DNA from 3 places in the Ruegeria sp. CJ6 genome. Region 2 is predicted to be linked to each of the others. Evidence: riboswitches for the same ligand, from Rfam matches in the RefSeq annotation. Region 2 holds a riboswitch; each other region holds the start of a gene.
The links. Region 2 has a riboswitch for cobalamin ahead of ACR0BT_RS09790 (DUF1636 family protein). Riboswitches for the same ligand answer to the same signal wherever they lie in the genome.
Positions count from the first base shown of each region.

Region 1: another riboswitch for cobalamin. It lies ahead of ACR0BT_RS09410 (hypothetical protein); the one in region 2 lies ahead of ACR0BT_RS09790 (DUF1636 family protein).
Region 3: another riboswitch for cobalamin. It lies ahead of ACR0BT_RS08470 (DUF1636 family protein); the one in region 2 lies ahead of ACR0BT_RS09790 (DUF1636 family protein).

Region 1 covers NZ_JBQFQB010000002.1:806,167-816,241, forward strand. The annotation lists gene ACR0BT_RS09365 (hypothetical protein) at 1-4, opposite strand, end outside; gene ACR0BT_RS09370 (DUF1013 domain-containing protein) at 58-819, opposite strand; gene ACR0BT_RS09375 (ribonuclease T2 family protein) at 950-1,579, shown strand; gene ACR0BT_RS09380 (hypothetical protein) at 1,576-2,064, opposite strand; gene ACR0BT_RS09385 (hypothetical protein) at 2,242-2,601, opposite strand; gene recR (recombination mediator RecR) at 2,679-3,272, opposite strand; gene ACR0BT_RS09395 (YbaB/EbfC family nucleoid-associated protein) at 3,337-3,681, opposite strand; gene ACR0BT_RS09400 (DNA polymerase III subunit gamma/tau) at 3,917-5,677, opposite strand; gene ACR0BT_RS09405 (phosphatase domain-containing protein) at 5,850-6,350, shown strand; gene ACR0BT_RS09410 (hypothetical protein) at 6,355-6,762, opposite strand; cobalamin riboswitch at 6,854-7,073, opposite strand; gene ACR0BT_RS09415 (alpha/beta hydrolase family protein) at 7,196-8,053, shown strand; gene rsgA (ribosome small subunit-dependent GTPase A) at 8,090-9,118, opposite strand; RNA gene ffs (signal recognition particle sRNA small type) at 9,278-9,376, opposite strand; gene ACR0BT_RS09430 (bifunctional 2',3'-cyclic-nucleotide 2'-phosphodiesterase/3'-nucleotidase) at 9,415-10,075, opposite strand, start outside.
Region 2 covers NZ_JBQFQB010000003.1:23,514-33,588, reverse strand. The annotation lists gene ACR0BT_RS09815 (precorrin-2 C(20)-methyltransferase) at 1-606, opposite strand, end outside; gene ACR0BT_RS09810 (precorrin-8X methylmutase) at 603-1,232, opposite strand; gene cobG (precorrin-3B synthase) at 1,232-2,359, opposite strand; gene cobN (cobaltochelatase subunit CobN) at 2,356-5,649, opposite strand; gene cobW (cobalamin biosynthesis protein CobW) at 5,655-6,710, opposite strand; gene ACR0BT_RS09790 (DUF1636 family protein) at 6,707-7,087, opposite strand; cobalamin riboswitch at 7,173-7,379, opposite strand; gene ACR0BT_RS09785 (NAD(P)-dependent oxidoreductase) at 7,485-8,471, shown strand; gene ACR0BT_RS09780 (glycosyltransferase family 2 protein) at 8,586-9,593, shown strand; gene ACR0BT_RS09775 (class I SAM-dependent methyltransferase) at 9,586-10,075, shown strand, end outside.
Region 3 covers NZ_JBQFQB010000002.1:621,989-632,063, reverse strand. The annotation lists gene ACR0BT_RS08490 (ATP-binding protein) at 1-2,589, shown strand, start outside; gene ACR0BT_RS08485 (peroxidase family protein) at 2,563-4,224, opposite strand; gene ACR0BT_RS08480 (catalase family protein) at 4,243-5,310, opposite strand; gene ACR0BT_RS08475 (hypothetical protein) at 5,430-5,585, shown strand; cobalamin riboswitch at 5,569-5,776, shown strand; gene ACR0BT_RS08470 (DUF1636 family protein) at 5,879-6,235, shown strand; gene ACR0BT_RS08465 (ABC transporter ATP-binding protein) at 6,232-7,017, shown strand; gene ACR0BT_RS08460 (ABC transporter substrate-binding protein) at 7,036-7,983, shown strand; gene ACR0BT_RS08455 (iron ABC transporter permease) at 7,985-8,998, shown strand; gene ACR0BT_RS08450 (LysR substrate-binding domain-containing protein) at 9,053-9,946, opposite strand.

The DNA.
Region 1 (10,075 bases), on a different contig from region 2:
GCATCAAATCACCCAAAAATCGGGTCCCAGCTACTTGAGGCCGGGACCATGCGCATCTCAGGGGCGCAGATCGTCTTCGTCTTCTTCATCACCACCACCCTTGGGCAGGTTGAAGAAGCTATCCGCATCGACGATGGGCTCTTCTTCTTCCTTCTCGTTGGTGTCCTCGGACAACGAGAATGTCTCGAGACCTTCGATCGCGGTCGGGATCTTGGGCGCTGAATCCATCTCGAGCGACTGTTCGGTCGAGACCAGTTTGCGACGCTCATCATCGCTCATCACGCCACCTTCGGCTGCTTTCTTGGCCGCGGCCTTTTGCACGATGGCATCCAGTTCGGATTGTTTGCACAGTCCCAGGGCAACCGGATCGATCGGCTGCATGTTCGAGATGTTCCAGTGCGTCCGCTCGCGGATCGACTGGATGGTCGGCTTAGTGGTGCCGACCAGCTTGGCAATCTGGCCGTCGCTGAGTTCCGGGTGGAACTTGACCAGCCACAGGATCGAGTTCGGACGGTCCTGACGCTTGGACAGCGGGGTGTAGCGCGGACCACGGCGTTTCTCTTCGCCTGATGCCGCCGGATTGAATTTCAGCTTCAGCTTGTGCAGCGGGTTGTTTTGCGCGGTGTCAATTTCTTCCTGAGTCAGCTGGTTGTTGGCAATCGGGTCAAACCCTTTGACACCTGCAGCCACATCACCATCCGCAATACCCTGCACTTCCAGCTCGTGCATGCCTACGAAATCCGCGATCTGCTTGAAGCTGATCGTGGTGTTGTCCACCAGCCATACGGCGGTTGCCTTGGCCATAAGCGGTTTTGCCATCAGCCCGTCTCCTATAAATACATCTGTCCCGTCGCCGGAATTCGGCGGCCCCGAAGCTATGGGGCAGGTTTCCGTTGTCGGGGAACTTGGGGCCTATATAGTCGCGACAGCTAAAGAAGGGAAGAGGCGAATGCGCTGGGCGATTTTGTGGGTGCTGAGTGCCATGGCTGCGATGGCCGAGGGCGAAAAGGCGGGCGATTTTGACTACTACGTCCTGTCGCTCAGCTGGTCGCCCAATTGGTGCGCCCGCGAAGGCGATGCGCGCGGCTCGGATCAGTGCGACACGCGACACGATCATGGGTGGATATTGCATGGGCTCTGGCCGCAATTCCATCAGGGCTGGCCTTCGTATTGTCGCACGTCCGAAGCGCCACCCACACGCCGCATGACGCGGGAAATGGAGGATATTCAGGGCTCATCCGGGTTGGCCTGGCATCAATGGAAAAAGCACGGCACCTGTTCGGGCCTCAGTGCACCCGACTATTTCGCCCTGTCGCGGCAGGCTTATGCAGGAGTTGCGCGCCCCGAAGTGTTCCGCAAGCTGGACGCTACGGTCAAACTGCCCGCTTCGGTGGTGGAAGAGGCCTTTCTCAAGGCCAATCCCACGCTTGAGCCTGACATGATCACCATCACCTGTAAGCAAGGCTATATCGAAGAAGTCCGCCTATGCCTGTCCCGCAATCTTGACCCGGTGCCCTGTGGCCGCGACGTGATCCGTGATTGCACCGCTAAAGACGCGGTGTTTGATCCGATTCGTTAGAGCTTTTTGTTCTGGCAGTCGCGCGCATAATCCAGCGCTTTGGCGGTGCCTTTCAGATCAATCGCCATGACGGTCTGACCTTCTGGATTGTAGACGGTCATGGTCTTGTTCTGCGCAATCGAGGTGACGAAACTCCGGTCCGTAAAGAACACCGTCGCGCCGGGCACGCGATCCTGCTTGAACCCGATGGCGGTGGCATCAAAGCTCTTGCCGTCCAGATCAAACCGGATCGGATATTGTTCCCCCGGTTTAATGTCGCCCCAAGCCTTGTTGTAGACAGTGAAGTATCCGCGATCGTCCAGTGCGTCATAGCCTAGCCGCACCACCGAAAGATCCTGATACACCGTCTGGATCAGGCACCCATTGCCGAGGTTGGGGTCCATCATGATGTTCCAGCCTTCGACGAAGCCTTTGTCGATGAGTGCCTGCGACAAGGCAGCAGTGGCGGTGAAGGCGGCTAGGGTGAGGGCGAGAAGGCGGGGCATATTTGAAATCCACAGAGTTACGTTGTGAAACTGTGCCCAAGTTACAAGTTTCGACAGCCCAGCCAAGAGCATTCTTTTATTGCGCCCCAGATACTAGGTCGTATTCAGCCAATCTGAATTCTAAGATCACCTAGCTTGTGGAGCGTTCGTCGTGAAGTAATAAAGCTACTAAGAAACTTATAGGCAGGACCCGTCGAAATTAGGCTTCAACTCGACTATGGTGTCATTCTGGGCTTCCCAAAAAACGAGCCAACGAAGCATGCAGGGAAAAGACTGTTTTTCAAAATACGCATAGCTTTTTCCTTTTGAAATAGAAAATCCATCTTGCTCTAGAAATCGGACCAGCTCTTGCTCTTTCAGCGGCAATGGGTATTCAGCGATTATCCTTCGAGCAAACTCTTTGTCAGCTTCGGCAAAACTGTCGGGCAGATTTCGCCCGATTTTTGGAGGTAGCGGAAACGGCGGGGACAGCAACAAGTGAATACCAATCACGACAATCAGCGCAGATGCACAAAAAACTATAATAAACTTTCGCATCAAATGCTTAACCTCCAAGAAATCCTAAGAAAGTGCTTGGTTTCTACAAGGCACGCAAGGAGCAGGCGACTACAAATCTAGATCTCCTTCCGCGCCCGCAACGCCGCAGTAATCGTCCCGTCGTCTAGATAGTCCAACTCTCCCCCAATCGGTACACCTTGCGCCAGGGATGTCAGACGAACCTGCCCCTCCAACTGATCAGCGATGTAGTGGGCAGTGGTCTGGCCATCGACGGTGGCGTTCAGGGCGAGGATGATCTCGGTGATACTCTCGGCCACAACCCGGTCCTTCAACCGGGGGATACGCAATTCATCCGGGCCGACCCCGTCCAAAGCCGACAAAGTGCCGCCCAGAACGTGATAGCGACCCTTGAAGACCCCGGCACGCTCCATCGCCCAAAGGTCGGCGACGTCCTCGACCACGCACAGCTCTCCGGTTGCGCGAGCCTCGTTGTTACAGATGTCGCAGATATCAGTGGTGCCCACATTGCCGCAGTTCAGGCATTCACGGGCAGTTACGGCTACCTGCTGCATGGCGTCAGAAAGCGGCGTTAGCAGCAGGGCGCGTTTACGGATCAGGTGCAGGACTGCGCGGCGGGCCGAGCGGGGGCCGAGACCGGGCAGCTTGGCCATCAGGTCGATCAGATTGTCGATGTCACTGTTCGAACTCACCGTGAGACCCTCGCAATTGGGCCAGAGAAACACGCCCCGGCCATAGATCCGTCAGGAGGGTGTATCAGAACGGCAGCTTGATGTCTGCGGGCAGGCCCATGCTTTCGGTCAGCTTGGCCATTTCTGCCTGTGAACGTTCCTGCGCCTTGGTTTGGGCGTCCTTGATCGCGGCGAGGATGAGGTCTTCGACCACTTCCTTATCGTCACCGTTAAAGATCGACGGGTCGATATCCAGACCTTTCAACTCGCCCTTGGCGGTCGCGGTGGCCTTGACCAGCCCGGCACCGGATTCGCCGACAACCATGATGGTGTTCAGCTCTTCCTGCATGTCAGTCATCTTGGTCTGCAGATCCTGCGCGGATTTCATCATCTTGGCCATGTCACCCAGGCCGCCTAAACCTTTTAGCATCGGTAATCTCCTGTCACTCGATTTGTGGCCTAGATACGAAGCGTAACCGTGCGGCACAAGAGGTCAGGATACTCCCGCCCGTCGTCAAGGTCTTTGGCAAGACCTTTCCTCCCGTTGGGCCCGGCAGCGCGCAAGGCGCGCTGCCGGGCCCAAAGCCGCTCAGGGGTATCGGCGCCAGCCGATGGCCCGTGGCGGGTGCGGGAGCATTTGGTTGAGGTGCGCTTATGCTCGAAAGTCAGTCCTCTTCAAACGGGTCCCATTCGTCTTCGACCTCGGGCAGGGCTTCGGTTTCGACTTGAGCGGCGCGTTGTTCTGCGGTTTCGATGCTCTTGATCCGCGCTTTCGGGAAATGAGTCAGCACTGCTTGCACCAGAGGATGCTGTTCAGCCTCGGCTTTCAGGGCCAAGTCTGCAGCGTCCCGTACCTCGGCAATGGTCGGTGCGTTGCCCTCAGCGACAATAGAAACGGCCCACCGGTTGCCTGTCCAACGCTGCAGCGACGCGCCCAATCGTTGTGACAGGTCGGTCGGGGCGTTGTCGGTTGGGGCGAACTCGATCCTGCCCGGTTGGTAGGATACCAGACGCACGCCGTTTTCGACCTCGACCAACAACTTCACATCCCGGTTGGCTCGGATCAGTTCGACCACATGTTCAAATGTTGGATAGCGTGCCAGCGCTGCCTGCACATCCTGGGCCAGCGCGGCCGTTGGCCCGCCCGCGCTGCCGCCAATCCCCGATGCGGCATAGGCCGGTCGGGCCACAGCCTGTGGCGCGGAAGGAGCATGTCCCGGCGCACCGATTCCCTTGCCGGGGCCACCATTGGGCGGCGGAGGCGTATCTTGCAGACGCTTGATCAGCTCCTCCGGGCTAGGCAAGTCGGCCACATGGGTCAGGCGGATCACGGCCATTTCCGCAGCCATCATTGCGTTGGGTGCGGCGGAAACTTCCTCGAGCGCTTTCAGCAGCATTTGCCACATGCGTGTAAGGACTCGCATGGGCAGAGCCTCGGCCATTTGTTGACCTCGGGCGCGTTCGTCGGGGGAAACGGTGGGATCTTCGGCGGCATCCGGGGTGATCTTGACCACCGAAACCCAATGCGTGATTTCAGCCAGATCGCGTAAGACGGCGAGTGGATCAGCCCCTTCGGCATATTGCCCGCTCAGCTCGGTCAACGCGCCTGCAGCATCGCCGCGCAGGATCATATCCATCAGATCCAGCACCCGGCCCCGATCGGCCAGCCCCAGCATCGCGCGCACCTGATCCGCGCTGGTTTCACCGGCCCCGTGCGAGATCGCCTGATCCAGCAGTGAGGTCGCATCCCGCGCTGATCCTTCGGCAGCCCGGGTGATCAACGACAACGCATCCTCGGCAATCTGTGCCCCCTCGGCACCTGCAATTTTGCGAAGCAGTCCGATCATATCCTCCGGCTCGATCCGGCGCAGATCAAAGCGCTGGCAACGGGACAAGACGGTCACCGGGACCTTGCGAATCTCGGTGGTGGCAAAGATGAACTTCACGTGTTCGGGGGGTTCTTCCAGCGTCTTGAGCAGCGCGTTGAAAGCGCTGGTCGACAGCATGTGAACCTCGTCGATGATATAGATCTTGTAGCGCGCGGACGCAGCGCGATAGCGGACGCTGTCGATGATCTCGCGGATGTCATTGACACCGGTGCGGCTGGCGGCGTCCATCTCCATCACATCGACATGGCGGCCCTCCATGATGGCTACGCAGTGTTCACATTGACCGCAGGGTTCGGTGGTAGGGCCGCCGCTGCCATCGGGACCGATGCAGTTCATACCCTTGGCGATGATCCGGGCGGTCGTCGTCTTACCGGTGCCGCGGATGCCGGTCATGATAAAGGCCTGCGCGATCCGATCCGCTTCGAATGCGTTTTTCAGGGTACGCACCATGGCGTCCTGACCGACTAGATCGGCAAAGGTTTCGGGGCGGTATTTGCGGGCAAGAACCTGGTAGGCGGGGTTGGGCGTCTCGGTCATGTCTGCTCTGTCGGATTCGCGTTACGCCGCAGCGTAGAGGCCCCCGCCGCCCGCGTCCACAGCCAGCCGGGACGATTTTCATTTTGGAATGCGTGGGTATGCGGCTAAAATCCACTCTATTCTAATTACTGGACCAGTATGTTGTTGGGTGAAGTTTGTTTGGGGGGAGATTATGTCGCAACTGGTGGTTTATGCGTTGCAGGTTGGCGGAGGCACCTTGGCCTTGTCCTCGATGCCTGGGCGTGGAGGAACGTATACAGAAGACCTTGATCTTATCGCAGACTGGAAGCCGGGACTTGTGATCTCGATGACCACTGAGGTCGAGATGATTCAGGATGGTGCGCGGAATTTTGGCGCTGATATTCAGGGGCGTGCCAGCAGATGGGTGCATTTGCCGATCGAAGATTTTGGCACGCCACCCAAAGAGATTTTGGACCGCTGGCCCCGCGTTGGCGCGACCGCACGTCAGGCGTTGTCAGGTGGTGGCCGTGTGCTAGTGCATTGCCGTGGTGGCTGTGGCCGATCCGGGATGGTGGTTCTGCGTCTGATGGTTGAATGCGGTGAACGGCCTGAGGCGGCATTGAAGCGATTGCGTACGGTGCGTCCTTGCGCAGTCGAGACAAATGCCCAGATGCTTTGGGCCGTTGAACCGGCCCGTGTTCAAGCCGTTTGACGGCTTAGACACCAACATGTGGCGAGATTTCGCCACCGTTGTGCTGCACCAGAAGCGAAGCCTCAAGCATGGCGCAAGGAGGATTCCTTAGCAGGTCTGCGGGTAGGCTGCGGTACTCGGTTCCGAACATCATGTCTGCGTAGTCATCCAGCCGGCCGGTATCGATTTCAGGATCGGTTCCGCAGAATACACGTATCTGGTCGCATTGGGCGCGAAAGCGGGCGGAGCATCCTTCCGGGCAGTGCGACAGATCTATGGTGCCTTCAATCTCAAACTCAGATTTCGTGACCGGTTTTGTGGCGGACATGGCCTGCGTCAGAGCCCGCGCCATTTGCGCCAGTGCGGGGCAGGTTGCCCCAGTACGTTGGCACACGGTCGCCGCGAATTCGTGCGTTTTAGTCTTCCAGATCATCAATGCGCCCTCCGCGCGCAGGGCGAGGGCGTGGCACAGGTTGGTCGGTGCAGAGCACGATCAAACCCGTCCCGGACACCCCGCCCGAGTTTCGGTTCTACATCTGATGGCAGGTCTCCTGACTTGCGGGTCATCGCTTTGCCGACCTTCCCAGCCTTCAAGGCCAGTGGTATCTCGGCATTGCTCTCCGCTTACAGTTGCGGGGGCAGTCTCGGACTAGGTTCTTTCCGGTTTTCTCCGTGCAGAACCGCACCGTGTTCCCTTTTCATCCCGGCCCGATTGGGCGCGAGAACCATCGCGACATGGCTATCGGCTGCGCCGTGCCCGAGTCAAGAAGATTGCGTCAGGCAAGTGACGTACGGTCCAGCCACGTCAACCTTGACTTGAGGCGCTTCGGGTGAACTGATCAGTTCAGTCGGTATTGGAGGGCACCATGTTGGACACGCAGCAGGCGGTTGTGACCGAGGATTTTCAAATCCCGTCCGGCCCGGCAATGTTGTCGGCGCGGCTTTACCGTCCGGTTGCCGACCCCGAAAAGGTGGTCGTCATAAACGGTGCGACTGGGGTGCCGAGGGATTACTATCAGTACTTCGCCCGATGGCTCGCCGAAGAACAGGGCATGGCCTGCCTGACTTACGATTACCGGGATTTTGGTCACTCTTTGGTGGGTTCGCAAAAGCGGTCAAATGTCACCATGGCCGATTGGGCGTTGATCGACATTCCATCCGCCCGGGCCGAGATGCGCCGACGGTTTCCGCAGGCCAAGCTATGGAGCATCGGTCATTCCTTGGGCGGAATGTTTGGCCCGATCCAACCCGATATCGATCAGATCGACAGGATGATCTGTGTCTGTTCGGGTCTGGTAACGCTGGCGGATCACCCTTGGCCTTATCGCGCTTTGGCGGCGTTGTTCTGGTATGGTCACGCGCCGCTGGTGGTCAAGGCGCTTGGCTACCTGCCCGGGCGGTTGGTCGGGTTTGGATCGGACCTGCCTGCCCAAGTCTATTGGCAATGGCGCAAATGGTGCACCGCCCCCAAAAGCTATGTGCCAGAGATCGGCACGACACTGCCCGCCGCCCGCTGGAAAGACTTGGGCAAACGTGTCGATCTGTTTACCTTCGCAGATGATGAAATGGTGCCGCCGGATGCTGTCTGGCGTCTTGCCGATCTCTATGGACCCAAAGCCGGGCGCCATCTGCTTGCACCAAGCGAATTCGGAGTGTCCAAGATCGGCCATATCGGTGCATTCGCAAGACGGAATGCGGCAGTCTGGCCTAGACTGATCGCCTGATAGCGCTGGGCACCGGTAGGTCGGTGCCCAGCTTCGTTATAGCCCTTTACGGGATTTTTTCTCGTGCATCACGCTGCGCACCATCTTGCCGAACGCCTTGTCGCGGGCGCGGGCCTGCGCCACCGAAGCGGAATTGTGTTGGTCTTCGCGCCGCAGCTTGCGCCAGCGGTCCAGCCGCGCGGGATCAAGCGTACCAGCGTCGATTGCCGCCTGCACCGCACATTCGGGCTCGGTCTCGTGCTGACAATCCGAGAAGCGGCAATCCAGGCTGAGGTCTGAGATGTCCGAAAATACCTCATCCAACCCCTCCTGCGCATCCAGCAGACGCAACGCGCGCATGCCGGGCGTATCGATCAGCCAGCCGCCATTGCGCATGCGATGCAAGGCGCGTGCAGTTGTTGTGTGCCTGCCGCGCGCATCATCTTCACGGATACCTGCGGTGGCCTGATCCTGCCCCGTCATCCCGTTGGCGAGCGTCGTTTTCCCAACGCCGGATGATCCAAGCAAGGCGCTGGTTTGTCCTTTCGGACACCACGACAGAACTTGTTCGAGATCGCCGTGATCCAGCGCGTTGACCGCAAGTATCGTCAGAAACGGGGCGAGCGATTGGGCCTGATCTACATAAAGGCTCGGATCATCGCACATGTCCGACTTGGTCAGAACGACCACCGGATAGCAGCCTGCCTGATGCGCCAGCGCAAGATACCGCTCCAATCGTGGCAGATTGAAATCGGCGTTGCAGGAACTGACGATGAACAGCACGTCTACATTTGCAGCGATCAACTGCGCTGCAGCTCCGGTACCTGCCGCTCGTCGTTGAAGCTGGCTTCGCCGGTCAAGCATACGGCGTATTCGTTTGTTTTCATCCACCAGAACCCAATCTCCGACGGCATATGCACCGGTTGATTGATCCGGAGATAACAAAGGCGATTCACCTTCAGGGCTCAGCCCGATCAGTCGATCCCGGTGTACTGCCGAGATGCGATACGGAAGAAGTGACGGATCAGCCGTATGCTGAGCCGCGAAATGAGAGGACCATCCGAGGTCCGATAAGGAAAGTAACATTGGTCTGCCTGTGATCAGAAACAGCAATCCCGTCGAATGGCAATCGCGCATCCGCCGGCGACGTGTTCAGGCAATCAGTTGATCGGAAAGGATCAGAACCGGTCTGCCCGAAGGGTTTTTGCTACAATCATAAACGCCCTCCTGCGGCTGATAGGTTCTAAGTGAGAGGTTGGACATCGACCCAAGCGGGGCTCGTTGTGGCTGCTTCCTTCCGGACCTGACCAGGTTGGCGAGGCGCTCGCCCGCGCCAACCTCTCAGAGCCGATATAGGTGCATCCCCTAAAAATGGCAACCCGTCAGAAGGTCAGATGAATACGCATGAAACCATCCGCATCGTCGGGCAGAATGCGTGGATGATACTCAGCAAGCTCTGCAACATGGTGTAGCGCGCGCGGCCCCGTTGTCAGGATCGCGCCCTGCCTTTGGTTTGGTACAAAAGAAAAGGGGCGCGTTGCATGCGCAAGTGGGTCGGCGGGCAGTGTGCCAGCGACGTATTTGCATAGAATATCCTGTATGCTGATCTGAGGCAGGTCAATCATACGGGCTTGTCGCGCAATTGGAAAATGACCACCGCCATTGGCGCGGTAGTTATTGGTGGCGACAAGGAAACTCTGGTCAGGCGCAATCGGCTGCCCATCGAATTCCAGGTTGCGTATGCGGGAAAATGCCGGATCAATCACTCGACCGAGCGTATCGAACCGTGCCGGTTGCGAAAGATCGATCTGGTAGGTGACGCCATGCAGGACATCGAAGTTGAAGCCTGTGCGCTGAGGATCGGCAAGATCGATCGGGGCGTCTGATCCAAGTTGATGGAACAGCCCGGCTGACATCTCAAGCCAGTCCCGAATCTGAGAACCTGAGGCCAGCACCGCGCGCAATTCATTAGGAAAGACACTGAGATCGGCGATATGTCGAACTGAAATCTCGCCTGAGGGGATATCCGTGTAGTACTTGCTT
Region 2 (10,075 bases):
GCGATCATAAAGCCCGGCCTGTCTCAGCGCACGCTTTACCTTGTCGAAGTTCCGCCCGATCTTCATGACAACCAGCGCGTCGGTCTGGGTCATGCGTTCAGTCAGCGTATCCTCGGGCAAGGTTCCAACAAGAACCGTGAGGACATCGTCGCCCCAAGTTATCGGGTCACCGGTCGCGGTCCAAGCGCCGGACATCCCGGTTATGGCAGGTACGACTTCGACTTCAGATATGTCTCGTAGTCGATTGTAAAGGTGCATAAATGATCCATAGAAGAACGGATCGCCTTCGCACAGGACCACTACATCCTCACCATTTTCGGTAAGCGACTTCAGATGTGCGGCACAGTCTTCGTAAAACACCGAAAGGAGTTCATTATACCTTGGATCCGTCACCGGGATTTCGGTGGTTACCGGGTACTCCATTGGAAACTCGATGGCATCGCCGGGGATCATTCCATTGACGATCTTGCGGGCCTGACCTGTGCGGCCAGGTTTGCGAAAAAACGCCACATGGCGGGCATTGCGCAGCAGGCGGTCCGCACGGACACTCATCAGGTCCGGATCGCCGGGGCCGAGGCCCACGCCGTATATTTTACCCCCGCTCATTCCGTGCGGCTCGCGATAGCATTGATGGCAGCAACTGTGATCGCACTGCCTCCCAAACGGCCTTTGACGATACAGGATGGTACTGGCTGCGCTTCCCACAAGGCATCCTTGGACTCGACCGCTCCGACGAAGCCCACCGGGCAGCCGATAATGGCAGCGGGGCGTGGGCAGTCGGGATCTTCCAACATGTTCAGAAGGTGGAAAAGCGCGGTAGGGGCGTTACCGATCGCGACCAGTGCTCCTTCCAGATGCGGACGCCACAGCTCTAGCGCGGCGGCAGAGCGCGTGTTGCTCATTTCGGCAGCCAGAGGTCGAACACGCTCGTCATGCAGGGTGCAGATCACTTCGTTGTCAGCGGGCAGGCGAAAGCGGGTGACGCCTTCGCTGACCATGCGGGCATCACACAGGATCGGCGCGCCATTTTCCAGCGCGGAACGCGCTGCCGAGACAAAACCGTCCGAGAAATGGACGAACTCTTCCAGCCCGACCATCCCTGCGGCGTGGATCATCCGAACGGCGACCTGTTCTTCATCGGCATCGAACCGGGCCAGATCAGCCTCGAATCGGATGGTGGCAAAGCTCTGCTTGTAGATCGCCGCGCCGTCGGTTTCGTATTCATAGGGCATCAGGTGAAGTCCATGGTCATGAGTGTTTCTTCGGTCAGGCCGCGTTGGCAGGGCTCATCCCCCGCACGGCCTTGTTTGACAAGGTCAAATCGTCCGGAATTGCCAACCAAAGTGACATCGGCCGGACCCATTCGGGCGCATCCCTTGGCGCAGCCCGATACATGCAGGCTGCCTGCAACGCGCGCGGCCAGGGCGCGCGCCACACCGCGGGTTTCGACCTGCGCCTGCGGGCAGTATGGCGCGCCGGGGCAGGCGTCGGTTGTTCTCAGCGGGTCGGTGCCATCTGTGACAAAGTCAAGGGCGGGTATCGCCGCCCCGCCTTCCAACAGGAACAGCCGCCATGGTGTGACCCGCAGGGCAGTGGCGTTGCTGTTTTCGATCAGCAAATGGAGTTGCCGCGCCGGTAGCTGCCCAAAGGCAGCGCCATAGAGTGTCCCCCGCGCGCAGGCTCCCGGTTGAAGAGGCACGCCAATGGGGCCGGGCGCGCTGCCTTGCCACTCGTTGGGCAAACCATATGTGGCAACGGTCCGCGCCATGCGGCGGGTCTCGGTTGTGTGGGTTTGCGCAAACCACTTCGCCAACGCGATCACTTGGTCGATGGCTTGAGCTTCCGACACCACTCGTCCGGTTTCGGCCCCGTCCGCGCGCAGGATCAGGCTGCCCGAACCGAGTTCAAGCCGGATATCCGCCGAGTCATCGGCCAATAAACGCTCGGGACCTGTGTCGATGGCAAAGCCGAACTTGGCAGGTAAATCCGGGAGCTCGGCCAGACGCTGGATCAATTCCTGTGTCAGCCGGGTGGTCAGATCACCGGCTTCATAGAGCGGTGAGACCAGAATGTTGCGGCGAATTTCGATTCCGGGTTCGGCGTCCAGCAGATTCAGCGCGGAAAGCGCTGCCAACAGGGATTGGTGGTCGGTTTCCTTCACTCCACGCAGCTGAAGATTGGCGCGGTTGGTGAGGTCGATGGTACCATTGCCGAACCGTTCCGCCAATTCGCACAGTCCCAGCGCCTGTTGCGCATCCAGGCGCGCCAGCCGAGGGCGCACACGCACGACCAGCCCATCACCGGACATCATCGGGCGATGGGCACCGGGGCACCAGCCTTGCACGATGGGCGCACTCATCCCAACCCCTCCAGGTCGGCGCGGATCGAGTTCCGGCGGGTATGCCATAGCCCTGCCTCCAGCAGTGCACGGAACCGATCCTGCATGGCCTGATGTGCTCGCGGGTTTGCCTGTTGCAGGAAGGCGTCGACCTCTTCATTGCCCAGCGTGGCGTCGTGGTACAGATCGAACAGATGCGGTGTGACTGTGCCGGACAGATGCGCGAAAGATGCCATATGATCCAGCGTCGCCGCGATTTCAGCGGCACCCCGAAACCCGTGCCGCTGCATTCCGGCAATCCAGCCCGGGTTGGCGGCGCGGGCATGAACGACGCGGCTGATTTCCTCGGGCAGGGTGCGGGCGCGCGGGTTGTCCGGGTTGGTATTGTCCAGATGATAAAGCTGCGCAGTACCGCCGGTGATTTTCTTGGCGGCAGCAAATCCGGCCTCGTGCGTGGCATAATCATTGGCCAGCAGCAAGTCCGTCTCGGTCAGGTCCTGTAGGTGCACAAAGCTGTCGGCGTTGGCGACGCGTTGCGAGATACCGTCCTTATCCTGCGCGATGTGTTCACCTTCCAAAGCGAAGGAACTGGCATCAAGCCAAGCCTCACCCGCTTGCACGCGTGCCTCATCCGTATAGGTTTCGGACAGATGAGTCATGTTCAGACCATAGCTGCCGGGGGCTGGCCCATAGACCCGCGCCGCAGGCTCCTGACCGGCGTAAGGATTCCAGTCGGGTGCTTCATCTCGTTTGGTCAACGCGCGGACAGCCTGACCGTAAAGCGCTGAAAGCGTCGGGAACACGTCCCGGAACAGGCCAGAGACGCGCAGTGTTACGTCCAGACGCGGGCGGCTGAGATCGGTGATCGGCAACACTTCGATGCCCGAGACCCGCTCAGACCCTTTATCCCAAACCGGCTTCACCCCCAGCAGATGCAGCGCCATGGCGAATTCCTCGCCCGCTGTGCGCATAGTGGCCGAACCCCATAGATCGACGATCAAGCCCTTGGGGTAGTCGCCTTCTTCCTGCAGATGCCGCCGAACCAGCTCTTCGGCGAGCTTGACGCCTTGTGTGTAGGCCGCGCGCGTGGGAACCGAGCGTGGGTCGGTCGTATATAGATTCCGCCCGGTCGGCAAAACATCCGTACGCCCGCGATAGGGGGATCCGGACGGCCCGGCCTCGATCCGTTTGCCCGCTAAAGCGTCAATCAGGGCAGAGCGTTCAGCTTGGGCTGAGGGGGCAGCGTCGAAATTGCCCGTCTCATCGGGGACGCGCCCAAAGATATGCAGCCCATCACCGAACTGGCTTTCCTTGATGTCGCAGACAAATCGGTCAATGCGCGTGATCGCCTCGGCGGTACAGGTGGCCTGATCGAGGCCAAGATCGCTTTCTAGCCCGATGGCCTGCGCCTCGTCCCGGATATCTTCCTGCAGGCGATCACGGCGTTTGGGGTCTAGCCCGTCCGCGTTCGAGAACTCGTCCAACAGCGATTCCAGCCGTACCATGCGATCCGGTGTGCCGCTTTCCTTCATCGGGGGTGGGATATGGCCCAACGTAACCGCCCCGATCCGACGCTTGGCCTGCGCGGCCTCGCCGGGGTCGTTGACTATGAAGGGATAGATCACCGGCAAATCGCCGATTAACGCCTCGGGCCAACACTCGTTGCACAAGGCGACTGATTTTCCCGGCAACCATTCCAGCGTGCCATGCGCGCCGATATGGATCAGCGTATCCGCGACCAATCCTTTGCGCAGCCATAAGTAAAAGGCGACGTAGGCGTGGCGCGGTGTGCGCGACAGATCGTGATAGTCGTCATCGCGCAGTTCGGGTGTACCGCGCTCGGGCTGCAGCGCGATCAGCGCTTTTCCACGACGCAGTGCCGTGAAATGGAACGCGCCGTTTGTGAAAGCAGGGTCGTCTTCGGGAGTGCCCCAAACCTTATTGAGATCGGCGCGGAGTGTTTCCGGCAGCGCCGCCAGCGCCGCCTGATAATCCTCTAGCGGCCATGAAATCCGGGCATCAAGAAGAGTTTCAGCAATCGGCTCGGCAGGTGCGGTGTCATACCCTTCGCCTTGCAGATCGAGCAACATTGCCTCGGCCGAGGCCAGCGCATCCAGACCCACCGCATGGGCCATCTGCCAGTCTTTGCCGGGATAGGTCGATAGCACCAGCGCCGGAACCTGCTCCGCTTTGGGTTTGTCGTGAAGGTTCAGCCAGCCGGAGATGCGGTTGATGATGGCTTCGATCCGTTCCGGTTCAGCCCGATGAGCGAAACGGGAATATTCGAGATGCGGGTCGCGTTTGCCCGGCTCTTTGAAGGATACGATGCCCGCGTTGATCCGCCCGTCCACTTCCGGAAGGACCACATGCATGGCAAGATCAGCTGGTGAAAGGCCACGTTCCGCTTCGGCCCACGCTTTGCGGCGTGAGGTGGCCAGCGCCACCTGAAAGACCGGCACCTCTGCCACATCGAGAGGTGAGGTGCCTGATGCGCCCTTGCCTGAGAATGAGGTGGCGTTGACGATTGCCGAAGGCTTCAGCGCTACAATAGTCTCGCGCAGCCAATCGGCGGCATTTGGTGCTTTGAGCGACGGGGCAAACAGGCCGACGGCCTCAAAACCTCGCGCGCGCAAGCTGCGGATCAGCGCTGCGATTGGGGCTGTGTCCGCCGAGGTCAGATAAGCACGATAGAAGGTTACGATGATACGTTTCGCATCACCGGGCAGAGCGTTTTCTGCAGGGATCACGCCGTGATCTGGGCACCAGGCACCGCATTCGGGGATGGTCTTGGCGCCCATGACCGGACCTGCATACAACCCCGCAGCCAGTGCCATCTGCGCCAGAGCGGCCTGCGCCGCGACCTCACCGCCGGTGTCGCACAGATGCGCCAGCCGCCGCAGGGTCGAGACAGGCAGGGTAGAGTAATCATCCAGCCGCGTATCCTCGCGACCGTCTGCGGGCAGTACGGCCAGTGCAATCCCTTTGGCCTGCGCCAGCGCCAGAACCTGCTGCAAGCCGTACGCCCAATAGGGCACTCCACCGATCAGACGGATCAGGATGCCCTTTGCGCCCTCCAGTGTCTGCTCGACATATGTGTCGACTGAGAGGGGATGCTTCAGCGCCGTCAGATTGGCCAGCCGCATCGTTGGCATGCGTCCTTCAGGCCCACCTCCACGATGCCATCCCGCCGCGAAAGCGCCAAGGTCACTGTCGGAAAAGGACAGCACCACCAGGTCCGCCGGGCTCTGACCCAGATCGGTCGGGGTCTCGGTTTCTTCGAGCCCATGGCTTTCGCGGAAGACGACGTGCATAAGTCTTACTCGGCAGCCTCGGTTACACCCACGAGGATATCGCGGATCTCGGCCTCTTTGATATCGTCATGCTCGGCAATGACCACAAGGCGCGAGCGACGGTCTTCGCCGGGCTCCCACAGGCGGTCATATTGGTGACGCACGCGCGCACCGACGGCCTGAACCAGTAGGCGCATGGGCTTGCCCTGAACGGCGGCATAGCCTTTGACGCGCAGGATATTCAACTCGTTGGCCAATCGTTCAATCTTGGCGACCAGATCAATCGGATCGGTTTGCTCGGGCAGTTCAACGATGATGCTTTCGAAATCGTCATGCTCGTGATCGTGATGGCCGTCGTGATGGCTGGGACGCGCGTCCATGTCATCCTCGGCCGCGGCTTCTAGACCCAGCACGACGCGGACGTCCACGGCACCCTCGGCCACTTCGACCACGGGCATGGGGCGGGGCGCTTCGGCGGCGATGATCTCTTTCGCTTTCGCAACGCCTTCCGGGCCAGCCAGATCGGGCTTGGTCAGCAGAATGATGTCGGCGCAGGAAATCTGATCCTCGAACACCTCGGACAAGGGAGTTTCATGATCAATCGAGTCATCTGCCATGCGTTGCGCATCCACCGCCTCGACATTCGGAGCGAACCGACCAGCGGCCACGGCCTCGGCATCGGCCAGAGCAATCACGCCATCGACGGTGATTTTCGAGCGGATATCGGGCCAGTCGAACGCCTTCAGCAGCGGTTTTGGCAGGGCAAGACCGGAGGTTTCGATCAGGATGTGATCGGGGCGCGGCTCTAGTGCCATCAGGGCTTCAATGGTCGGGATGAAATCATCGGCCACGGTGCAGCAGATGCAACCATTGGCCAGTTCCATGATGTTTTCCGCCGGGCAATCAGGAATGGCGCAGGACTTCAGGATATCGCCATCGACGCCGACATCGCCGAATTCGTTGACGACCACCGCCAGACGCTTGCCCTGCGGGTTCTGCATCAGGTGTCGCACCAAAGTGGTTTTGCCCGAGCCCAAAAAGCCGGTGATCACAGTGACGGGGAGTTTCTCGAGATTGCTCATTTCAGGGCTCCAATCGGGGGAATGCGGGCCGCACAGTTTTTGCGGAAATGTTCGGGACGTTCGCGCCATTTGACCAAACCGTCCTCGGTGGCGAGGTATTTGGCTGCGCCTTCGACGATGGTTTCAACATGGTCGATCTCGTTCAGATGCTCATACACGAAAGTCCAGCGATCCGGTCCTCCGCGTAGCACGATCGAGCAGCCTTCATCGCAATTCGACAGGCATTCCACAGCTTTCAAGGTAATGCCTTCGGGCAGGCCCGCCTGTTCAAGCGCCTTGTGCAGCAACGTGCCGGGGCGCTGGGCGTCATCCTCGACAGGCAGCCCGCGACGGCAGGTAGTGCAAACCAGCAGTTCGACCGGTGCGGTCTCGGTCATGTCTCTCATCCCCCCAAATCCTCTTCGTGGGGGACGGGGTTTCATGCGGGCCGATCACAGCCCCACACCGGAACACCCCGTCCGGTTTCATCTTCGGGCGTTGGCAGGTCTCCCGGCTTGCGGATGTCAGAGGAGGCCTCTGTCGGATGTCCCGCCTTCCCGGCCATACTGCCAGTGGCTTTGGGCACCCTCTCCGGTCACGGTCGCGGGGGCGGCTGCGTTTGACGGCAAAAACCGCTGACGCATTCCCTTTTCATCTGCTCTCGCAGACACCAACGAAAGGGACATGCGGCAGGGCAGGGTTGCTTGTCAAGCGAGTCGCGCCGATCCGTGAAAAAGCGGATAAAAAGCGACCTGTCGGGGTCGCTGGGCGGCATGATACTTCTGCAACGACGTGCTGGCATGGCAGCAAGATGCGAACAGGAGGATACCGCGCATGAAAGTAGGGTTTATCGGGCTGGGGAATGTAGGGGGCAAGCTATCTGGATCGCTGCTACGAAACGGTATCGATCTGACGGTTCATGACCTGAACCCGGATCTGGTGACCGAATTCGTCGCCAAGGGTGCCAAAGCCGCCAAAAGCCCGGCGCAACTGATGCGCAATTGCGATGCTGTTATAACCTGTTTGCCTTCTCCTGCGGCCTCGGATGCGGTGATGCAGGAAATGTTGCCAGAGGTCGGCCCTGGCAAAATCTGGATGGAAATGTCGACCACCGATGAAGCCGAAGTCAAACGCCTTGGCGCAATGGTCATCGAACGAGGCGGGGCTGCAGTGGATTGCCCGGTTTCCGGCGGATGTCACCGGGCAGCGACGGGTAATATCTCGATCTTCGCAGGCTGTGATCGTGAGACTTTTGAACGTATCCTGCCATTCCTGACCACCATGGGGCGTCGCATTTTGCACACGGGCGATCTGGGCTCGGCCTCTGTTCTGAAGGTGTTGACCAATTATCTGGCTACCGCCAACCTGATCACCTGCGCCGAGGCATTGGTGACAGCCAAGGCCGCCGGTATGGACCTTGGAACCACCTATGAGGCGATCAAGATATCGTCAGGCACATCCTTCGTGCACGAGACCGAAAGTCAGGTCATCCTGAACGGCTCGCGCGATATTTCCTTCACCATGGACCTGGTGAAAAAAGATATCGGTCTGTTTCAGGAGGTCGCCGACCGTGCCGGAGTTCCTCTGGAGATAAACCCATTGATGATTAAGATTTTCGAAGATGGCATCGCGCGATATGGTGAGCGTGAACTGTCCCCGAACATCATCAGGCGGCTAGAGGACGCGACCGGACTGGAGATCCAGGCGCCAGGGTTCCCAACCGAGATGCTGGACGACGAGCCAGAAGAACCGGGTTATGAGGTGATCCCGCAGAATCGGTAGATCAAATAATCGGCAAGCGTTGCGGCTGTCTGGCGACCTGGTTGGACAAAATTCTGGGGCTATTCTAAACAGATCAACAGGAGTCCGACACCGGCACAGGCAAGAGAACAACTTATGACGAATGAGACCTTTCTCATCGTAACAACGATGAAAAACGAAGGGCCTTTCATGATCGATTGGGTGGCCTACAACCACGCAATCGGTTTTGATGACATTCTGATTTATACCAATGATTGCGCTGATGGTACTGATGCCATGGGCGAACGGCTGCAAGTGCTTGGCTGGGCTCACCACGAGCGAAACAGACTGGGTCCGCGCGCCGCGCCGCAGGTTCGTGCATTTTCGCTTGCGCGGAATCACCCAAGCTATCTGTCATCGGATTGGATTCTCAGTTTGGATGTGGACGAGTATATCAATATCCGTTTGCCCAATAGTGATATAAGAAGCCTCGTTGAGGCCAGCGGCGTGGCGGACGCGATCTCGATCTGCTGGCGCATGTTCGGAAATGCGGGTCAGAACGATTTCGTTGATCGACCTGTACCTGAGACTTTCTTTCTGGCCGCCACCGAAGACGGCTATCCGCATCATCGGACCAAAGGGTTCAAAACGCTGTTCCGCAACAACGGAAAATTCAGCCGTTTTCGCGCCCATCGTCCCAGGATCAATCCAGAAGATGCACCGAACCCTGACGCGCCATACGAAGGCGTGTTGTGGCGGGATTCGGGCGGGAACCTGTACCCAGCAGACCAAGTGAAATGGAAAGCATGGCGTGGTTTCAGCCATGAATTCGCGCGCATTCATCATTATGCTGTGCGCAGCACTGATAGCTTTTTGGTCAAGCGCGACCGTGGGCGCACCAATCATGTGGGGCAGGATCAAGGGCTCAAATACTGGCTCATGATGAACCACAATGATGTTGAGGATCGCTCAATTCTGGAACACATGCCGGCTATGCACGACATCAAATCTGAGATGATGGCAGATCCGCAATTGGCAGACCTCCATCACCAAGCATGTGAGTGGCACAGGTCGAAAGCCGAAGAATTGAGAGCCAGACCGGACTGGGTTGATCTGGTTGAAGCGTTGCAAAATTCCTCTACCGGAGAAGACGTCTATGGGTGAAGCTGTATCTGCTGAGGATCGCCGCAAGAAGCAAGCTGAGCAGCGCGAGCGGAAGGATTCCCTGCGGCGCGAAATGCTCAAGACCATGCCGCATGGACGGCTGAGCGTTGAAATTGGCGTTTGGAAGGGCGAGTTTTCGCGGATTCTGCTGGAAGAGCTGCAGCCCTCGAAACTGTGCCTCATCGATCCCTGGCAAGTACAGCAAGACCCGGATGGCGGTGCTTCGCTCGCCGGAGCGCGCACGCAAAAGGATATGGATCGAATTTACGAGGCAGTGACGGGCAAATACAGCACCGAGATTGCCAAGGGGCAAATTTCGATCATTCGCGACTATTCGCGACCAGCGCTGAGTCTGTTTGAAGATCAAAGCATCGGGTTTGCCTATTTGGACGGCGACCATTCCTACGAGGGCGTAAAAACGGATCTGGATGCTTTGCTGCCCAAGATGATCGAAGGCGGCGTAATCATGCTTGACGATTATC
Region 3 (10,075 bases), on a different contig from region 2:
CGTCTTCAGTCGTTGGCAACCCCCGGTGGAACAATGGTTTCTGCGGCAACACGAGCGCTTGGGGCCGAACAAATGGAGTTCGAGCCGCAAGGCGTTCAGAACCTCGCGGGGTTCGACCGGCCTGTTCCAGTTTATCGATTGACCGGTGAAGGCAAGGATCAGGCACGCCGCCATAACCGCACCCCGTTGCTTGGCCGCAAAGCCGAACGCGGACAACTCCGCCGCGCGTGGAAAGATGTGGACGCTGGAAGAGGGCGGGTGATTCACATATTGGGTGAGGCAGGGATTGGCAAATCGCACCTGATCCGTGATCTGCGTTCGTCGGTCGGGCCGCAGGCATGGGTGACCTATCACTGCAGCCCGTTCCATGTCAGCACACCGTTCTTTCCCTTCATATCACAGGTCGAACGGTGGTGCGGCATCCACAATCAGGACGATATTGCCGCGCGTCGCAACCGGTTGTCAGAACATCTGAGCGATATTCTGGACGACGCGCAACTTCGCACGCTGTATTTCATTCTTGCCCCGGGCCCCGGCGACAGCGGGACGACCAGTGAGGACGAACTGCGCGCGCAGCTGAGTGACATATTCATCCGCGTCTACCAAAAACTCAGCCGAGAGGGGCCGGTGCTTGTCGTGGTTGAGGATATGCAATGGGTCGACCCATCGACCCTTTCGGTGCTGCGCGACGTGGCCGAGCATCTGACATCACTTCCCGTCCTGATGTTGATGGTTTCGCGGATGCCGGCGCCATCAGCGATCAAAGAGAGCATACCGTCTCTTGAGCAATTGTCGCTTCCACCGCTCGATGATGCGACTTCGTCAGAACTGGCCAAGGCGGCCTCGGGTGAGCGCCTTGACGACCGCACCACGGCGCAGATTTTGGCGCGCGGCAATGGTGTGCCCCTTTTCATCAAGGAGTGCTCTGCCGCCATCGCTGCGTCGCCTGAACGTATCGTGGACAACATTCCCGCCACGTTGCATGACCTCCTGGCGCAACAGGTGGACGAGGTCGGAGAACTCCGACGCGCCGCGATCGAGGCCGCTGTTATTGGTGGTGCCTTTGGGGCACCTTTGCTGGCTCAGATCAGTGGACTGACTGAAGACGAGTCCGAAGACGCTATCTTTGGGCTCGCCGCCACGGGTATTTTGCAACATCTGCCCGGCGCGAATGACGACGCAGAAATGATCTGGCGGTTCCGCCATGAATTGGTGCGTGAGGCGGCATATCAAAGCCTTGTGCGGGACCGTCGCATTCATTTGCATCGACGCACGGCAGAAGCCCTTGCCGCCCAACCGGAAGCCGCCCGACAGCCTGAACAAATAGCGCGGCACTGGGAACTGGCCGGTGAAACAACGAAGGCGGTGGCCGCCTGGTCGGAGGCCGCGCGGCTGAACCTGAGGCGCCACGCAAATCGCGAAGGGGCTCAGCATGCCCGAAACGGATTGCGGCTGTTGGACGAGTTGCCAGCAGACCAACGCGATGAAGCTGAATTGAACTTGCAATTCCTTCTGGCCGCTGCCGAACGCGTGCATGTCGGTTATGGTGCCGAGCCCGCAATCGATGCCTTTGGGCGCAGTTTTGAACTGGCTGAAAAGCTGGGCGACAGACGTACTCTTGTTCGCGCGGGCAGGGGTCTCTTTACCGCTGCAATGGTCAAAGGTGATTACCAGAACGCCGAGCAATGGGGGCAAGCGATCATCGATGCGTATGACGATCACCACACCCGAATGGTCGGAAACTACATCTGTGGGGCCGCGCTATCCCCGCGCGGTCGGTTTCAGGATGCGGCAGCAGCTCTGGAACAAGCGGCGTCTCATGCGGATGCGCATCGCGCCGAAGCTGGAAACAGCCCCGATATTGCAGCCGTGATACAAATCGAGAGTATGAGCGCGCTGGTTGACAGCTTTCAGGGCAAAACTGAGGCGGCACTCGCCAAAGCCAAGCGGGCAGTTGACGCCGCGATTGCATCGGGCCAGCCCTTGATCATCGCAAATGCAATGCATTGGTTGACCGAAATCCACATGCAGATGGACCACCCGGATTATGCGCGTATGGCCAAGGCGCTGAGCGCGGCTGTTCAGGACAAGGGCGGCCCTTATTACCAAGCTGTTGCGACGGCCCATCTTGCCGGGGCTGCCATCAGAACCGGCGAGGCCACAGAGGGCGTGGCCATGCTGCAGGCCGCTTGGGGAAGGATGCACGCAACGGGTGCCGAGGCGGCTGGCGTGCTCGTCAACGCCGAGCTCGCACGGGGCTATCTTGCTCTGGGTGAGATTCAAAAAGGGTTGGATGCGGTGGGGGCTGGTCTGACATGTGCAGAAAACACTGACGAGCGGAACTATGAAGCTGAAATCTACCGGATAAAGGCGGCTCTTCTACTGGAACAAGGTGGTCCGTTCGACGCGGCTGAGGCGGCTTTGCGTGAAGCTATTGCCGTGGCAAATAATCAGGGCGCGGCGCTGTATGAATTGCGCGCGCTGAGTGATCTTGCCTGCATCCGGCCAGCCGATACGGAAGTTGCCGCGCGGATTACTGAGCTGGAAGAGCGCGGTCGCGTCTTAGGTCCCGCCGGGACGTCGACCTAAAGTGCAGTCTTCGGGTTGCAGGTCCAAGCCAACAAAACGCGCCACCTGCGAGAATGACGAAGTTTTCTTCAACAACTGAAAACCTTTCTCTGAAAAAGTCTCAGCCGAGTACAAGTTTTTGGACACCATCGGGTTGTTCATAAGCTGCGTGATTGCGTCATACGCCACCATCGATGTCATCAGATCGCCCATGATCACATCGCCCTTGTGCTGTTCCGCAAAGAGACCAGGGAACAACTCGACCCTATTGACGTCGCAATAAAGCCGGCTCAGGTCGGCAATCAATTCGTCCGCAAACGGCTGATCACCAACCATCTCAGTAAAGCTTGAATGCGGTTTGCGGCAGAAATGATGACGATAAGTGTTCAGCGACGGAAGACGCGCCTTACGCGTCAGGGCAATTGTAGCTTCGACAGGGGCAGGAGCACCGGGCGCAGGCCTTTGGAACAGGAAATCGGGCGTGTTGCGCAGCGACATGCGGGCCGCAGGTTGGCGCGACAATGATCGGATCATTTCCGCCAAGCCCGTTTGTTCGACCAGTCGTGGATTGAATCTGAACCCCTCCGGGCCAACCTGTGCGCCGTCGATTATGAATCGCTCAGGGATCATCGAATGCCAGCGGTAGAGCAAATTGAACTCAATCGCGATCTGGTTGGAATGATGCCACGGTTGCCAGCGATTGACGCCAACAGGCAGTTTGAATGGCATATTGGCGATGTGGGCGATGTAGTCCTCAAGCACAAGCTTGATCAGCAATGCGATCAAGGTGCAGCGTGTGGTCTGGAACACACGCTCTTTGTCCCAGCCTGATATGCCGCGCTTTTCGCGCCACAACAGATCGGCAAAGGTGTTATGGGCGCGCAACATCAGTGTATTGATCGTGATATAGCCTATGGTACCATTGCCATTATCGAGCCCGGTTGCATGAAAATCGAGCAGTAGCTGGTCAATCGCGTGATCGCTGAGACCCGGATGTGCCCGTTTCACCGCATTCCACAACTTGCATGGATCGTGCAGGGGCTTTCCGCAATTCTCGCCAGTGGCAAGACTGCCATCAAAGGGGGGCGCAAGCTTAACACCACCGGATTGGTTTTTTTGAAACAGCTTCGGAGCCCACATCTCGCCCTGTGTATCCAGACGAAAGGCCAGCCGGTGGGTTAGTTCAGTGGTATCGGGATCGCGTTCGCGCAGCATGTCGGTCTGAAAATCGTTCAGCCCGTAGATTTGGCACAGATCGACCTCGTGGTTCGAATCCGTCTGATCAACCGGTCCTTTCGCCCCAAAGGTGCGAAGGAAACTGTCGGTAAACCATTGTGCGGCTGAGATAAACAAAAGTGTCGATCCTTGCGGGCACATCAAGGTAAGCGGGTTGCCATCCATTTGTGTCCGTCGGCGAAAGAGATCAGCAACTTCGCTTTCCGACGGCAGGACGGGTGAGAGGTCTTCTGGCGTCGTATGCCGACCGATCCAGCGATGGGAAAACACGCCGGGCCATGTCGTGTAGTCTGCGCCCATTGTATAGGGCCGCGGTCGGTGGATCTTCGCGGCGTTTGCAAGCCTGATCGCGGCCAAATAACTCGTAACGGGTGGGGAGATCTTGAATCCGAGTTTGATCAGATCATCAACGTCCAGCATCAATACATCTCCGTTTGGTCATCGGTTCGGGAACCGGGCGCGGGCCAGGCTCAGATAGGTTCTGAGCCGGATCGCATTAATCGGTCCTAAAGGTTCGTGATCTGCCGTGACACGCCAGGGCGAGAAGCTCATCGCGTCGCCATTCTGCGGATCAAATTCTGCACCTTTGGGAATCGTGATATCCGCCACGGGCGTGACGGTATGATGGTACGGATCAAGAGGTGCATCTGGTTGCGGATCGCATGCCCACCGGATGCGATTGTCGAGCACATCGAATTCGTCGGCCGGGCGCGGGGGCTCAATCACACACAGCTCGAAGTGATTATCTCCATCGGCCACGTTTTGCCGCAAACATTGCCCGATCCCATCTGGGTCGTCTACCGGATGTGCCGGAATTTTTGGTTTCGCGCTGCGGGCCAAGTATCTGACCGTTAGATCGGGGCCCAGCCGATACGGTGTTGTCGACCAGAAATGGACCTCAAAAGGCGAGTGCATATAGTTCGAGGCAAAATCACTCGCGACGCGAAACTGACGCTTGCCTTCACGAGTGAGGAAGGCGCGAAATCCTGCGCGCAGCCCTTTGGTGATCAACCTAAGACTCCATTTTCGTCGCCCTTTGATCGCGTGCTGGACCGCTTGTAATGTGGCGACAAGCCTGCCCAATCGCTCATATTCATCGGGGACGTAGCTGGGAAACACATCCTGATCGACCAATACAAAATCGAACTCGTCGCTAAGTTGTGTGGTCCCCAGATGCGCAAGTGCTTCGGCGTCGATCAGCTTGGGGCCAGGCACATCAAAAAGCTTGATCGCCATCCCGTGGGCATCCGATTTCCGGTCATCCAGATGCGCGCCGTTGGAAAAGCGAAGTGCGGCTGAATAGGCTGCGGGCTGTTCAAACAGGCCGTGACGGAACTGTTCTGGTAGATCGTTTCTGACGGTGAATATTGCAGCTACACACCCGTGACTGCGCCCATGCTGAGCCCTTAAGCGATGGCCTTTCCACCGTGCTACGGCCTCGAGATTGTGGTCAATGACATCATCAACAATATCCGGCGGCAATGCGTTTTGCGAAACATGTGTCAAAGAACCGTCTCCTTGGATAAACCCAGGCAATGATCAAACAGGGGTAAGGTGCTGACAAAGCTAAACCTCTAAATTTGTTCAGCTTACCTCAGATTGTCTAATTTCCAAACACACCAACTATGGACAACCGTGGCCAGACAAATTCGGCGCGCAGCCCAAGCTATTCGGTTGGTGCTTCGGACACGTGGTTGGCGGCGCTCGATCCTCGACCAGAGTTGGGTGCCTTCGACTTTATCATTGACGTGTCCGGTGTTCTCGGGCACTCAATCGATTGATGGTTCCCGGTGGCGTTGCCGCGGGATGAAAAGGGAATACGGTGAGGCTTGCCAAAAGGTGCCAATTCCGTAACTGCCCCCGCAACTGTAAGCGGTGAGCAAGGCCAAACAGCCACTGGTCCACAGGATCGGGAAGGTTGGCCGAGCGCGGACCCGCAAGTCAGGAGACCTGCCATCAGATGTTTAACCAACCCGGGGCGGGGCGTCCTGGAAGGAGGCTTTGATGGCGCGTCAATCGCGTGTTTACATTGTCGGCAGCTTCCGCATGCGCTTGGAAACAAGTGGAGTGGACCATGCCAGATACGCCTGATCATTTCATTCTAGTCTGCGAAAGCTGCGCTGAAGGGCTGCCCCTTGATGAAATTTGCGATGCGTTGACTGGGAAATTACCTCGCAGTTTTGCGATCCGCGCGTCGTCTTGCATGGCAGGCTGCGATAGTCCCAGAACGGTTGGGTTCCAGGCCGTAGGAAAGGCGCAATACCTTTTTGGTGGCATTCAGACCGCGGATGAGGTGCAGTCGCTGGCTGAGTTTGCAGCGCAGTATCGTGAAAGCCCGGATGGCTGGACAAATGCCACTGATCGCCCGCAGGCGTTGTCCAATAAAACCCTCTCGCGCATGCCGCGGATCGAACAGGGGGCATCGCAATGACGTTGCCACCCTTTCTGATTGCCGAAAACCTTGAGTATTATGCCCTTAACGGAGATGTCCTGTTGCAGGGCGTCTCGTTCGAGTTGGACGAGGGTTCCATTCTAGCCATCGCCGGCCCGAACGGGGCGGGGAAAACGACGCTTCTCAATCTGTTGTGCGGCGCTGAGCCGCTGGCACTTGGCGATGTTCGGATCAAAGGACGCAGTCTGAAACAGCTCTCTGCCAAAGAGCGTGCGCGCATGATTGCAGTGGTAGGTCAGCAGGAACTGCCCGATGGACGCTTGGCGTTACGCGATTATGTTGCGCTGGGGCAAATACCCATCCGTGCGGACCGCTCTGCCGAAGGCCACGCGCAAGAGCTGGACCGGATTTTAGACCTGACCGGTCTCGCCAATCTCGCGGACAAGCGCATGGCCCAACTGTCCGGAGGCGAACGTCAGCGTGCCCATATCGCGCGCGCTTTGGCGCAAAACCCTTCGTTGCTGTTTCTGGACGAACCGACCAACCATCTGGATCCTGATGCAAAAGGGCGGATGCTGTCTTTGGTCGCCGAGCTTGGGATCACCGTGGTCATGATCGTACACGATCTGGTCATGATCCCCGAATTCGCCACACACGTGGCGCTGATGAAATCGACCCGCATGATCGAGTTTGGGTCGGTGGACAAGGTGCTGACACCCGAAAGAGTCCGCGAAACTTTTGGCGTTGATTTCCTCTGCTTTCTCCACGAAGGCCGCGTGATCCCGGCGCTTGATATTCGAAGAACCACAGTCTCAACTTAGTCGAAGGAACACACTGAGATGAAATACATCTGGCCCGTGGCGTTGGCCACCGCCATGGCAAGCGGTGCTGCTGCGCAAGAAGTCACCGTAGACAACTGCGGCGAACCGCTGGTTTTTGATACCGCGCCCGAGCGCCTGGTTGTGCATGACATGAACATGACCGATATGGCCTTTGCGTTGGGTCTGCAGGACAAGATCGTCGGCCTGACCGGCATCACCGGCTGGTACAAGACCAGCCCTGATTTTGATGCCCTGCGCGGCGACATCCCCGAGCTTGCGCCGAAATATCCGACCGTCGAAAACCTGGTGGCGGTTGAACCCGACCTGTTCTTTGCAGGTTGGTACTATGGCATGAAGCCGGGTGGTGATGTGACCCCAGATACATTGGAACCGTTCGGAATCAAGACCTTGGTTCTAACGGAAAGCTGTGTCCATCTGGACAAGGATCGCCCCGAAGCCAGCATGGATCTTCTGTTTGGCGATGTGTTGCGCTTGGGCAAGGTGATGCAAGTCGAAGACAAGGCCGAGGTTCTGGTCTCGGGCTGGAAAGAGCAGCTGGCAGCGATCGAAGCCAAGACTGCTGAACTGCCCAAGCCCCGCGTCTTTCTTCTGGATGGTCCTGCAGATGCTCCGTTTACCGCCGGTAAATTCGCGATTCCCGATGCGATGATCACAGCCGCTGGTGGTGAAAACGTCACTCATGACATGGACACGAGCTGGGGCCGCACTTCGTGGGAGGCCGTTGCCGCATCGAACCCGGAATTCCTGGTTTTGTTGGATTATCAGACCGGCAATGGCGCCGAGGACACCTTCAAGTTCCTGCAGGAACATCCCGTCATGTCGCAGACTGATGCCGTCAAGAACGAACGCTGGATCGGATTGCGCTACGAAGAGCTGACGCCCGGACCGGCAAATATCGAAGCGATCTCGAAGATGGCGCGCGCGATGCATCCGGGTCAGAGCTAATATGGGCCGACTGGGCCTGACGTTGTTGCTGGGGGCGGTCGTTCTGACCGCCCTTTTGCTGATTTCCACGATCTACGGCACAACCTCGATTCCTTTGTCCGACACCTTCACCGCGATATTGCGAGGTACCGGGTTGCAGGACGGAGAGATGTCGCCGCTGCATAGGATCGTATTCGACCTGCGATTGCCCCGCGCGTTGTTTGCAGCCGTGATCGGTGCCGGGCTGGGCATCGTTGGCGTGGTGCTGCAAACGACCACACGTAATGACCTTGCCGATCCATTTCTGTTCGGCCTGTCCTCGGGCGCGGCAGCGGGGGCGGTGTTTGTAATTACCGTGACCGGAGATATTCTGGGTTTCTGGACTCTGCCTCTGGCTGCCTTTTGCGGCGGTCTTGTGGCGTCGGGCATCGTGCTGGCGCTGGTTCATGGGCTTCGCACCAGCGCACCGGAGAAGCTGATCCTTGCGGGTCTGGCTGTGTCGTTTTTGTTTTCGGCCATCACCAACTATCTGATCTTCGCCGGTGATAGCCGCGCCGCCCATTCTGTCATCTTCTGGATGCTGGGGGGGCTGGGCCTGGCCCGTTGGGAGACGTTCCCGCTGGTGTGCATCGGTCTGCTGCTGATCCTGAGCTATTCGCTTTATCGCAGCCGCTGGTTGGATGCGCTGCTGACCGGGGATTTGACTGCCGCTACTCTGGGTGTGCCGGTTCGGGGTCTGCGGTTCAGCATGTTTTTCACCGCAGCCTTGGCAACGGCCGTGTTTGTTTCCGTAGCCGGAGTGATTGGTTTTGTCGGTCTGATGGTGCCGCATATTGCGCGCGGGATCGCAGGTCCCCTGCACAAAAACCTTCTACCTACCGCCGCTATGGTTGGTGCTGCCTTGTTGACCGGCTCTGACATTCTCAGCAGGCTTCTGCTGGCTCCGCAGGAATTGCCGGTGGGGATCGTCACAACTTCAATCGGATCGGTGTTTGTGTTCTTGCTTTTATTCAGGACAGCGAGAAATCAACGGTAAGGCCCTCGATCTTCGCTCCCAAGATATTTCGTCCTGATCAGGTCTGAGCCGAGTTTAAACCTTTCCGTCAGCCGCTTGGCCGAGCCATTTGAACACAAGCTTGGCGCGGTCGGATGAGGTGTTGTGTAGTTTCACGTAGAAATCCAGTTGCGATGAGATGGTTTGCGGCAACAGTCTGACCAGTTTTCCGGATGCGGTCAGCTCCGAGGTCAGTCCCTCCCATCCCAGCACTGCGCCCATATCGTCCTGAGCGGCCTGAAGCGCGATCGTGTAATTGTTGACCCGATGCGCGGAATTCAGCGGGCCTTCATAGCCCAGTTTACGGGTCCAGGCCCGCCAATCGGTCCAACCGGTATCTGGTGCATCAAGATGGATGAGCGGCACTTTGGCGATCTCGCCGACATGCTCGATTGGGTTCTGTTTCGCAAACCGAGGGCTGCATAAGGCCATGATGTTGTCGTGAAACAAGGTCTTGATAATCCCTGAATCGCGGCGTGTATCACCGTAGTGAATGCTTAGATCACATTTTGAGGTATCGACCCCGAGATCGGTCACAACTTGTGTCACAGAAACATGGCCATGCGTTTTCCAAAACTGGGCAAGCCGTGGTGTAAGCCAAAGCGAGCTGACCGCCGTAGAGGAACGGATCGTCACGCCTTTGTGGTCATACTGTCGGCGCAACTGCCCAAGGGCCTCGCTGATCCCTTCAAGGCCACGTTGAAGGGCGACCAGCAAATAGGCTCCGCTTTCGGTAAGTTCGACGCCGCGATGATGGCGCAGAAACAGCGCGCATTGCAGCTCGTTCTCAAGCGCTTTGACCTGATGGCTGATCGCTGCGGGCGTAACATTCAGCTCTTCAGCAGCAGTTTTGAAACTCACATGCCGCGCTGCGGTTTCAAAGCTGATCAGAGAGCTTAGGGGCGGAAGATCATATGGGCGGTTGGGCAAGATGTTTTGACCTGTGACAAGTTGAAAACCCGATAATAAGAACGCAATCAGCAGCGATTTGGCTTAGTTCATCTTATGCAGAGTGAATCTTTTTGCAATTGCCCGCCAGCAGTTCAATGTGAAAATTCG